DNA from 2 places in the Colwellia sp. KS18-150 genome. Region 2 is predicted to be linked to the other one. Evidence: predicted binding sites of a transcription regulator. Region 2 holds the regulator's gene; the other holds the start of a gene.
What was found. Region 2 encodes FNR, which switches genes on or off when oxygen is low (the NO sensors DNR and NnrR bind a similar motif). Its sites were predicted from a motif close to TTGATCTAGATCAA; they were not measured.
Positions count from the first base shown of each region.

Region 1 (6,220 bases), on a different contig from region 2:
TTGAATACGCTAGTTAAGAAGCAAGCTCTGACAATTTCAGCGACGGTATTTCAAGGTCATTTTGAGCGTGGAGGAACGCCATGGCTCACTGAAATAGAAGTAAAATTTACTAAGGTAATACTGAATGAACAATTAATTATTTCGCCCCAAAAGCACAGCTTGAATAAAGATATCCACCAATGGAGAGTTATACCACTGCACTCAAGTTCAGATAAGTTAATCGTTCATTTGATTGACGACAAACCCTCATTTGATGCTATTGTTTTAGGTAAAAACTGTCCGAATACAGCAAGTGAGACTATAAATAACGCTAAACTCAAAAGAGAAGACGCACATTTACATCTTGAAACTCACTGTCAACAACAAACCATTCTTTATTATGAAAAACAAGATTTTGCGGAGTAACAGATGAAATATTTACTTGTGATTATACTAAGCTATTTTTACACCTCACCTTTAGCTGCCCAAGTACAATCAAGCCAAAAATTAGCTTTGCTAAAACAATACTCATGGAATAGCGGCGCAAGTTTTTGTTTTTTTAATGATGACCCAGCCATTGAGGTGTATCAATACAATAAAGACAGCTACATCCTTAGACAAAGTAAATGCTTACACTATGAAGCACCCTTTATTTATGTACTCTTTGGTGAGCACAGTGTTTTTATTCAAGATACTGGAGCCACTGAAAACCCAGATAAATTTCCCTTATATAAACTTGTGATGGAGCTCGTTAATATGCACGCGATCGCCAATAATAAATTAGCAGAGCAATATAAAATAATTGTCAGTCATTCTCACAGTCATGGCGATCATACCGCCGCTGATAAACAATTTTCAGGCAAAGCTAATGTAACACTTATCGAGCCGACTCAATCTAGTGTTAGACAGTATTTTGGCTTTGGGAAAAACAAACTCAACTGGCCGACAGACATGGCTCAACTCGACTTAGGAAATAGAAAGTTATCCATTGTTCCCATTCCTGGTCATCAAGGTGAGTCAATTGCTGTTTATGATGAAGCTACCCAATGGTTATTAACTGGAGATACCCTATATCCTGGTAGGCTATATGTTAAAAATTGGCAAAGTTTTCAAGCTAGTATTAAACGTTTAGTCGATTTCTCTACTACTCAGCCAATATCTGCCGTGATGGGTACTCATATAGAAATGTCAAAAGTTGCAGGTATTGACTATGCAATGGGCAGTACCAATCAAGAAAATGAAGTGGCTTTACCCTTACCGCTAACTGACTTATTACTGCTTAATTCACTGTTACAAACCCATAACGAGCCAAAGAAAATAACCACACAACGTTTCATCATTTATCCAGTGAATTAATAACGTTAGTATTTAACTGGCAAAAAAAATGTCAGTACAAACCGAGCTTGTACTGACATTATGTTATCCATAGACTTCGGAAAAATTATTTAGCCGAGGTTAAAATCTTACGCACTATATCTAAGGTTAAATCACCGGTTTCAGATAATTGCGTTAAGCCCATTTTTTCCATATTCGCCACCAGTGTCTCTATTTCAGCATCACCAATGCCGTAATGCGACAACTTAGTCACTATGCCTAGTGAATTGAAGAAGCTCTCGGTATTATCAATAGCAGCAGCAATTTTCTCTTCATCTGTGCCTTCAGTGATATCCCACACACACTCTGCAAATTGTAAAAGTTTAGCGTGTTTGTGCTCGCTACGCTCTCTAAGTAGGCTAGGTAAAATAATTGCCAGTGTACGGCCGTGAGCAATATCAAACATAGCAGTCATTTCGTGACCTATCATATGTGTTGACCAATCTTGCATCACACCTACGCCAATTAGACCATTTAGTGCTGATGTAGCCGACCACATAAAGTTTTTACGCGCTTCTACATTGCTATTATCTTTATAAGTCACAGGACCTTCTTCAATCAAGGTTTTTAATAACCCTTCTGAAAATCTATCCTGAACTTTAGCGTTTTCAGGCTTAGTTAGGTATTGCTCAATAACGTGAATAAAGGCATCAGCAACACCATTGGCAATTTGCTCTTTAGGCAGTGTCATCGTTAAGTCTGGGTCTAAGAATGAAAATTTAGGAAACACTAACGGTGAGCTAAATGGATATTTTTGCTGTTGGTAAGTAATAACACCAAAAGTATTCATCTCAGATCCGGTTGCAGGCAATGTCACCACACAGCCTAAAGGTATAGCCTTATCTACTGGCACAGGTTCAAAGCCACTGAATAATAATTTTTCATGGTCTGATGCTTGTTGTGCCGCTAATGCAACGAACTTAGTACCATCCATTACTGAACCACCACCAACGGCCAATAAGAAATCAACTTTTTGTTCACGTACTAACTCAACAGCTTTAACCAAGGTATCAAATTGAGGGTTTGGCTCTATACCACCAAACTCAAGTACTTCACGCTCTCCAAGACTCGCTTTAATTTTATCTAAAGTGCCAAACTTTTTAACACTGCCGCCACCAAAAAGTACCAATACCTTGGCGTTTTCAGGAACCAATTTATCTAATTCATTTAATCTGTCTTGCCCAAAAACAATATGTGTTGGGTTGTAATAATCAAAGTTTTGCATGTGATATTCCTCTCTCTTTTAGATGAGTGTATTTTAGGCAACCAACATCGCTGACAGAATGGGCTAAAATCTCTAAATCATGCCTAAAGCTATCATTGTTGATATTTAATACCAAATTTACATTTTGATTCGTTATACTTTACGGCAAGTAATACAGTAAAAATCTATCCAATTTATTAGGCATACATGATGAATGACTTAGTTAACAATTTAAACGCTATCGCTATTAATGAAGGCTATAACCAAACACACCTTGATGGCGTTGGAGTATTCAAGGCTACCGAGTCTACGGGGCGTGTACCTCTTTGTTATAGCCAAGGTATTATTATTATCGCCCAAGGTCAAAAGCGCGTATTCTTTGACCAAAAAAGCTACGACTACAACCCTGACAATTACCTTGTGTTAACACTTCCTCTACCCGCAGAATGTGAAACCATAGTAGAAGAAGGGAAACCATTACTGTCACTGATAATCGATTTAGACATGCCGACTTTAACTGAGTTAGTTCGAGTTCTGGATGAACATGGAGAGATTCAGATAGCGGATAATGTTTCAGAAAACAAAGGTCTATTTATAAGTCAATGCACAGATACTTTAAATTGCGCTATTACTCGCTTATCTGATTGTTTAGGCTCATCACTACAATGTGACATTATTGGCAAAAGCCTAATTCGTGAGGTATTGTTTCATACCCTTCGAGGCCCACAAGCTGCACCTTTGTTTGCACTTGTTTCCCATAATACTCATTTATCAAGAATGGAAAGAGTACTTAAACATTTGCACAATAACTTTCAAGGAAAGTTAGACGTTGAACAGCTCGCCAATATGGCCAACATGAGTACTTCAACATTTCACCGTAACTTTAAGCAAGTGACCGCCTCTTCCCCAATTCAATACGTGAAAAAAATACGATTAAGTCGAGCACGAGAACTTTTACAGGATCAAGGATTAAAAGTGAAACAAGCGGCAGCACAAGTTGGTTATGAAAGTCCGACACAGTTTAGCCGTGAATTTAGCCGCTACTTTGGTCAAAGCCCTAGTGCTTTATCCCGCTTTGAGACGGCATAATCTAAAGATAAATAGCCTAGCCTTAAGATAATAATTATCAAAATTTTATATAAAGTCATTCCATGAAATTGAAGATTATCAATAAAAAATCTCTTTGCTATGCTATTTAACTCCTACAATTAAATAATATTCCATTGCAGGAAACTTGCATATTTAGCTGTTTGAGCTATTTATGTATTGTCACTATTTATATTTAATCTTAAATTAATTTAAGGAGTTACCATGTTAGGTGAAGATCATTCTTTGGTGAACGAATTTCCAACATATAAAGATAGTATTGTTGCACTTAATAAAACTGACAGAGTATTCTCTGCCAATGCTCAGCGTTACCATGCTCTCGATACAGAGATAAGAAAGCTTGAGTTAAATAACTCGCCTATTGATGATGAAGCATTTCATCAATTAAAAAATGAAAGAGCAGCGCTTAAAGACTCACTATACCAACTTATATTAGCCAGTAATTAAGCGCCACTTTGTCGTTACAATGCTGGATATATAGACAAAACGAGCAAGGATGCCATAGTGATATTAAAGATTTTCAGCTGAGTATTACCTTTTAAAAACAACTGAATTTTTTGCCCTAAAGCTATCCATGAGCATATGCAGGGCAAGTTAATTAATCCAAAAATTAATGCCACAAACAACACTGAGCCAAAACTTTTATTAGGCGCATATAAACTAATGGCCGTTAGCGCCATAGTCCAAGCTTTTGGGTTCACCCATTGAAATAATGCCGCTTGCATAAAGGTAAAAGGCTTCGCTTTTAAAATTTTATCGTCTGCTGAGCTAGATGAAAATGCTATTTTTATGGCTAAATAAAGCAAATAGACAATACTAAGCACTTTTAAGATATCGTAACTCATTGGAAACTTATCAAAGATCTGCATAACCCCTAAGCCAACTAGGGCAATCATTAAGGTAAAGCCGATAGATACACCAAGCAAATGAGGAACGGTTAGCTTAAAACCAAAATTTACCCCTGAATTCATCAACATTATATTATTTGGCCCAGGAGTGATTGAAGAAACAAAGGCAAAAGCAGTTAAGGCGGTGAGTATTTCAATGTTCATGGTATAAACTTTCTTTCGTCATAATCAAAATATAATTCTAACCTATCTGTGTTACAATTTTTGCGCGAATACCTTACCAATTAGCCGAATTACAACAACAAATGATTAAAAATGACAAATATAACGACATAATATTGCGCGAGCTAAAAGTTAATGGCCGTATCGCTAACTCTGAGCTAGCCGATAAAGTCGGTCTTTCTCCTTCAGCATGTTTACGCCGGGTTCAAGAACTTGAAAAAAGTGGCCTAATAAAAGGCTATCGGGCTGTGCTAGATAATAAACTATTGGGGAACAATTTTATTGCCTATGTTGGTATTGGCCTTAAAGAGCATTCAACCAATTCACAACTTGCTTTTGAAGACGCGGTAAAATTAGCACAGGAAGTCAAAGAGTGTCATAACGTTACGGGCAGTTTTGAATACATACTGCGAGTAGAAACAGCAGATATTCAATCATTTAAGAGATTTCATGCTGACGTGTTAGGTTCCATCCCACAGGTGATTAGTATTACTACCCATGTTGTGATGGACTCCCCTAAAGATGAGCGACTATAAAAATAACCTAGTAATTATCCACTATAATATCTTGTAATAACTTTAATTATTCACATACCTTAGTGTTAACTTAATATTGCTCAGGTTTTAACTTTAATAATTTGCCTCTTTATGTAGGCTCAAAGGAATATTGATGAATAAAATTGGGAGCTTATGCCCTACGTTAAAGGCAACAAATATACTGGGTGATAAATGGACCTTGCTAATATTACGTGAGCTATTTATGGGTAGCCATCGCTACAATACCTTTCAATCGGCACTGCCACGAATATCTCCTACAGTATTAAGTAATCGATTAAAAAGTATGGAAAAAAATGGCTTAATTATTCATAAAAAAGAGCTAGGAAAAAATAGAGGTAGTTATTACCTGACGCAAAGTGGTAAAGAATTAGCCCCAATAATGGATTTAGTTGCTCGTTGGGGCTTACGTTGGGCTCGTGATCAACTCTGTGATGTAGACATTGATGTCGGTAGCTTCATGTGGGATCTTCATCGAACCTTAAAAATCAATAAGCTACCTGATGGAGAACATGTTTTTTGTTTTATATTAACAGATCAAGTAGATGCTAATAAATGGTGGATAATCGTTAACAATGGCTCAGTTGATTTATGCAACGAAGATCCCGGTTATGATGTATCAATCTATATTAGTAGCTCTCTACATCATATAGCAGAGGTATGGATGGGGGACGTAAGTCTCGACTCCCACATTAATACCAATAAAATAAAAGTCACCGGGGCACGTTATTTATCCACTCAGCCAAACAGCTGGTTCCCACTTTCAAGATATGCTCAGTGAAAAACAATTAGTTACCTTGTTGTATTTTGTGCACATCTTTCGCTGTTAATACTTGCCCGCCAATACCAAAATCGCCCTCTTTAACATCTTCAATGTAAACCCAAGTAACACCTCGCATATTTTCTCCTTCAATTTCCACCATGGTATCGGT
Region 1 is NZ_BAAJMC010000015.1:70,841-77,060, forward strand. It holds gene AC27IF_RS15300 (hypothetical protein) at 1-405, shown strand, start outside; gene AC27IF_RS15305 (MBL fold metallo-hydrolase) at 409-1,335, shown strand; gene AC27IF_RS15310 (iron-containing alcohol dehydrogenase) at 1,421-2,578, opposite strand; gene AC27IF_RS15315 (AraC family transcriptional regulator) at 2,765-3,646, shown strand; gene AC27IF_RS15320 (HP1242/YdcH family protein) at 3,869-4,111, shown strand; gene AC27IF_RS15325 (LysE family translocator) at 4,126-4,716, opposite strand; gene AC27IF_RS15330 (Lrp/AsnC family transcriptional regulator) at 4,818-5,270, shown strand; gene AC27IF_RS15335 (winged helix-turn-helix transcriptional regulator) at 5,404-6,069, shown strand; gene AC27IF_RS15340 (tautomerase family protein) at 6,077-6,220, opposite strand, start outside.
Region 1: the regulator FNR is predicted to act here: its motif matches at 3,715-3,728, upstream of AC27IF_RS15320 (HP1242/YdcH family protein).

Region 2 (6,220 bases):
TTAGATATGGCCGTGCTGGTGTTATGCCTCCTTGGGCTGATATTTTAGGTGAAGAAAAAGTACATGTGATCAGTGCTTACGTTTACTCACTTTCGCAAGATTAGCAGTTAATTTATCATTCAAACATGAGCTAAGCCTCATCGAGAATAAATAAATTCAAAGGCCATGTAACACATTGTTATCTGGCCTTTTTTATTACCTCTGTGTTACTAACAAAACTAGCTCCCAGTACAGAAAAAAGCTATAATAGCGGCCAATTTCGTATAACCTAAAGTAGTTTCCATATTATGAAGTCATCTTGGTATCGTGAGCCTTGGGCTTGGTTAGTTTTTATTCTTCCTTTTACCGCAGTTGTTGCGGGAATTGCCACCTATATTATTGCTAATACCGATCCGGACACTTTGGTGGTGGGAGATTATTATAAAACGGGTAAAGCAATTAACTTAGAGGTTTCTAAAGTTAAAAATGCTCAAAAATTAGGAATGCGTTTCGACTTAAAATATACTGATGATGAGCTAATCATAAAACCTTCTGGTATTGAAAAAGTTTTCCCACTCTTGAATGTAAACTTTTACCACCCTACCCTAGAAGAAAATGACTTTTATCTGGCATTAACACCAGATGGAAACGGTCACTTTAGACAAACTTTTGATAACAACATTTCTGGTAAATGGAAGATAACTATCACACCTTTTGACAATAGCTGGAAAATTCAAGAAACCATTGCTTTACCTCAAAGTGAATTCATAGCAATCATTCCAGATCCAACCAAAGCACGTTAATGCTTTGCCATTAATGTTAGCTTAGTTAAATATTTCTATGACGATAGTAACAAGAAATTGTTTTCATTGTGATGAATTAATCCCCACTGGAATCAATTTAAATGTAAACATAAACAACAACCTACAGCCCATGTGCTGTATTGGTTGTCAAGCTGTTGCTCAAACCATTGTAGATAACAATTTAACGCAATATTATGCTGTAAGAACTGAGCCTGCTCATAAAGGCGCAGAGCTTGTGCCTGAGCAGTTGCAAAAAAATCAACTGCTCGATGAAGCCGTATTACAAGATGAATTTATTTATCAAGATAAAGAAATAAAGGAAGCCATTTTAAGTATTGAAGGCATAAACTGTGCTGCTTGTGCTTGGTTGATTGAAATGCAACTGAGCAAAAAGATAGGTATTGAAGCCATTAATGTTAATGCAACAACACAAAGAGCGACTATAAAATGGCAGGATAATAAATTAGCCTTAAGTGAAATCCTCAATGCTATAGATAGAATTGGTTATCAAGCCTTACCCTTTAAAGCCAATGAAGTAGAAAAGCGTAATAAAAGAATAAGTAAAACCTTTATTAAAAGACTCGGTATCAGCGGTATTTTAATGATGCAAATCATGATGATTGCCGTAGGTTTATATTTTGGTGCCTTCGCGGATATGTCTGATCACAACAAGGTATATTTGCGTTGGGTGAGTTTTATTTTAGCTATTCCGATTGTTACTTATGGTGCTTTGTCTTTTTATAAAGGCGCAATTAGTGCCCTAAAAGTAAAAAGGCTATCCATGGATGTGCCTGTCACCATTGCGATAATACTAGCATTTAGTGCAAGTGCATGGGCGACAATATCTCAGCAAGGTGAAGTTTATTTTGAGTCTGTTTCGATGTTTACTTTCCTATTACTTATTGGAAAGTTTTTAGAATTCAGGGCTCGCTCTCACGCAGCACAAGTTTCTGCCAATTTATTAAAACTTATGCCAATGACAGCAACAAGAATTGGTCACGGTCAATCACTCCTTTTAGAATCCATAACTAAAGAAGAGTTAGTAGCAGCCAAGTTACTGATTGTTGAGGATATTGTTTTAATTAAGCCTGGAGAAACAGTACCTGCAGACGGCGTTATCATTGATGGTCATTCACATATAAACGAAGCGATGCTTTCTGGTGAGCAATTACCTGTCAGTAAAAACCTTAATGACAAAGTGTTTGCCGGTACAATAAATGGCGATAGCAATATAACAGTCAGAGTAAAACAAAAAAATAGCCAATCTTTTTTAAGCCAACTAATTCGTTTAAGTGAACAGTCTCAAGCTCATAAGCCAAAGCTTGCTCGACTATCAGATAAAATCGCACAATATTTTGTCGCCATTATATTAATGACCGCGATAGGTACAGCACTTTATTGGCAACAACATTTACCTGAAGAAGCTTTTTGGATCACTTTATCTGTGCTCGTTGCTACTTGTCCTTGTGCCCTTTCTTTAGCTACTCCTACCGCATTAACTTGTGCGACTACACGCTTAAACCGTGATGGTATCATGATAAAATCAGCACATGTTATGGAAACTATGCCACAGATTAATTGTTTCGCTTTTGATAAAACCGGTACATTAACCACTGGTGAGTTTGTCATTGAACAGGTAAGCATTGCCAATGAAAATAGATTCAACAAGCAGGAAGTATTAGCGATTGCTGCCGCATTAGAATCTCACTCTGAACATCCTTTAGCTAAGCCTTTTAGTCCTTACCGTGATTACTCACTGCAAACAAGCCAAGTAAGAGTTGAATCAGGCAAAGGGGTGAGTGGCGTTATTAATAATCAAGAGTACAGTATAGGTAAACCAAGCTGGCAATTAGATGAGTTTGATGAAGACATCCAATCTGCAAGTTGTGTTTTACTTTGTGAGGGTGTGCTTATCGCTGCTTTTTTCTTAGTAGATCAAGTGAGAAATGATGCATCATCACTAATCAAATCATTAAATATCAATAATCAAACTCTGATGCTTTCAGGTGATAGCCAAATTGCTTGTAATAAAATTGCAAAGCAGTTAACAATAACTCAATGTTATGGCGACCTTTCAGCCAGTGATAAAATGAATAAGCTGTTGGAAATGCAAGCGCATGAACCAGTAAAAGTTGCTATGGTAGGTGACGGTGTTAATGACTCCCCTGTGTTTGGTGCGGCACATGTTTCCATGGCAATGGGATGCGGTACTGATATTGCCAAAAGCGGTGCCGATGTCATTTTATTAAATGATAAACTTTCCAGTATTAGCACCTTAAATAAGGTAGCAATAAAAACACGTCGTATCGTGTTTCAAAATTACTTATGGGCTTTTGGTTATAATGCCATTGTATTACCATTAGCCGTTGCTGGATTTATAACCCCTTACATGGCGGTTATAGGAATGTCTGCAAGCTCGATTTTAGTGATCACCAACTCACTACGTTTACTAAAAAAGTAGTCACTCAACAAAAGAGTAAAAGATGAGCATAATATACATATTAATCCCTATCGCTGTATTACTTACTGTCCTTGGTATCTATTTGTTCTTTTGGGCAGTAAAAACAGAGCAATTTGATGATCTCGAAAAGCAAGGCATGAGCATTCTTTTCGATGAAAATGAAAACCAAGAATCTATCGAAGTTAATCAGAACACTCAATCAGAAGTTGATGCAAAAGAAATAAAAACTACTCAAGCTCCTGAACAAGACAATAAATGAATATTGATATTCTCTCGGCATTTATCATAGGTTTACTTGGCTCTGGTCATTGTATTGCCATGTGTGGTGGTATAACTACCATGTTAACATCTGCACTTCCTCAGCCTAAGCATGCTAATAATCAACAGATCCCTGTTAATGGCCAAGAGCAGACTCATAATCAAGTAAACAAATTAAGCTTAATTTTTGCTTATAATATTGGCCGTATTGCTTCATACAGTATTATTGGCGCTATCGTTGGCTTTACTGGCTCAATTGCTGCAAAAAATATCGGTATGCCACTGGCAAGCTTACGTATCATTTCAGCCATTTTTCTTATTTTATTAGGGTTATATTTAGGGCAATGGTTAATGTGGATAAATCGCATTGAAGCTTTAGGAAAGGGATTATGGAAGTACATTTCTCCTTTGGCTAAAAATGTTATTCCTGTCAGTACTCCGAGTAAAGCATTCTCTTTAGGCGCTATCTGGGGCTGGCTACCTTGTGGCCTAGTTTATTCAACCCTAACTTGGGCATTAGCGAGCGGTAGTTTGGTAACAGGGGCAAGCATTATGTTTTTTTTCGGCTTAGGAACCTTGCCAGCGCTATTAACACTCTCTTTTAGTTTCGGTAGTGTTAAGCATTTATTAGCCAATGCTAAGTTACGAAAAACAATGGCATTAATATTAATTACCTTTGGTATTTATAGTTTACTTCTTGCATCTAGACAGGTGTTCTAATACCATAGATTTGTCCTAAGAAGCTATGTAAATAATCGAGTAATGTATGTCGAACAATAGTTGCCCAAGCGCACAACATATCAAATGTCAAAACTGTAGTATTAGTGAGCTTTGTTTGCCTTTTACGCTAAACGATCAAGAGCTTAATACTCTCGACAATATTATTGATCGTAAACGCCCTATCCACAAAGGCGATAAAATATTTACCGATGGCCAAGATATGCACGCACTATATGCTATTCGCTCAGGAACATTTAAAACCTATACTGTTAACGAGCAAGGTGAAGAGCAAATCACTGGCTTTCATCTAGCGGGGGACTTATTAGGATTTGACGCAATAGCTGATGCTGAGCATAAAAGTTTTGCTCAAGCACTTGAGACATCAATGGTGTGTGAAATTCCTTATAATAATTTAGACAAACTGTCTAACACTATGCCAAAACTTAAGAAGCAAGTTTTACGCTTAATGAGTAATGAAATTCGCACTGATCAAGAAATGCTCACCCTGTTAAACCGAAAAAATGCCGAGCAACGTGTAGCAACATTTTTGGTTACATTAAGCGATCGTTATCATGACCGTGGTTTATCCGCCAGTGAATTTAGACTAACAATGACTCGAAGCGATATAGGTAACTATATTGGTTTAACGGTTGAAACAATCAGTCGGTTGTTAAATCGTTTTCATAAAAATGGCTTAATCAATGTTGATGGTAAATTAATTTCTATTTTAGATATTGATGCATTAATTGATTGCGCTGAGTCTTAATCCGCTACAAAGTTTAAGGGTTATTGTCGCGATAAAATCATTTATCGTGACCCGTAAACTTCCAAATAAATTGATTTAAAACAAGCATTAATTTCATACATTTGCTATAAATTAACTATGTTCTTTTAATGGTTATATTGTTAATTTATAAAAGTGAGATTAATCATGCAAACATATCAAAAAATCCTCGCCGTTATCGATCCGACAACGGAAGATCAAAAAGCACTAAAAAGAGCAATAGAATTAGCCGCTAGTATTAAAGCCAAAACTGATACCAATGTAGAAGTTTGTGCTTTTTTAACTATTTTTGATTTTTCTTATGAAATGACCACTATTTTATCAAGCGAAGAACGTGACGTTATGTGTCAGTCAGTAATCAAAGATAAAAAATCATGGCTAGAAAATATTGTTAATAGTTTAAAAGGTGATATGGACATAAATTGTCAAGTGGTTTGGCATAACCGCCCTTTCGAAGCTATCGTAGAGCAAGTCATAGAACATGATTATGATATTGTCATCAAAGGAACACACTTACATGACAAATTAAAGTCTGTGATTTTTACCCCAACAGATTGGCATATTTTACGAAAATGCCCTTGCCCAGTGTTATTAGTTAAAGATCACGCTTGGCCTGAAAATGGTAATATAATTGCAGCACTAAATGTTGGTAGTGATGAATCTGAACACCGCTCACTTAATATTAAAATTACTGAGGAAGCCAAACAGTTAGCTTCAATTGTTCAAGGCAATGTTCATTTAGTAAATTCATTTCCAGGTACCCCGGTAAATATCGCCATTGAAATACCTGAGTTTAATTCCACAGAATACAATGACACCATGTTAAAGCATCATCAACAAGCGATGATCACTCATGCTAATAAATTTGATATTAGTGTTCTTAATACTCATGTTGAAGAAGGCTTACCTGAGACAGTTATAGAGCAAGTCGCAGAAAAAGTGGATGCAGAGTTGGTCATTCTTGGTACTGTCGGTAGAACAGGTATTTCAGCCGCTCTAATAGGAAATACAGCAGAGCATGTAATTGACCAACTTAATTGTGACGTTCTCGCTCTAAAACCCGATGGCTATGTATCACCATTACAGTAAATCAACATATTGAAATAGTTATTAGCTAATTTTTAAGATAACAAGGCGAGAAGAGTGCAATGTAATCATTGTGCTTTGACGGTTTTTAACGGAGTTAGGTTAAAGTAAGCCATAAACCATTAGGCT
Region 2 is NZ_BAAJMC010000019.1:9,763-15,982, reverse strand. It holds gene ccoP (cytochrome-c oxidase, cbb3-type subunit III) at 1-104, shown strand, start outside; gene AC27IF_RS16630 (FixH family protein) at 288-782, shown strand; gene AC27IF_RS16625 (heavy metal translocating P-type ATPase) at 820-3,243, shown strand; gene ccoS (cbb3-type cytochrome oxidase assembly protein CcoS) at 3,266-3,502, shown strand; gene AC27IF_RS16615 (sulfite exporter TauE/SafE family protein) at 3,499-4,221, shown strand; gene fnr (fumarate/nitrate reduction transcriptional regulator Fnr) at 4,268-4,987, shown strand; gene uspE (universal stress protein UspE) at 5,153-6,094, shown strand.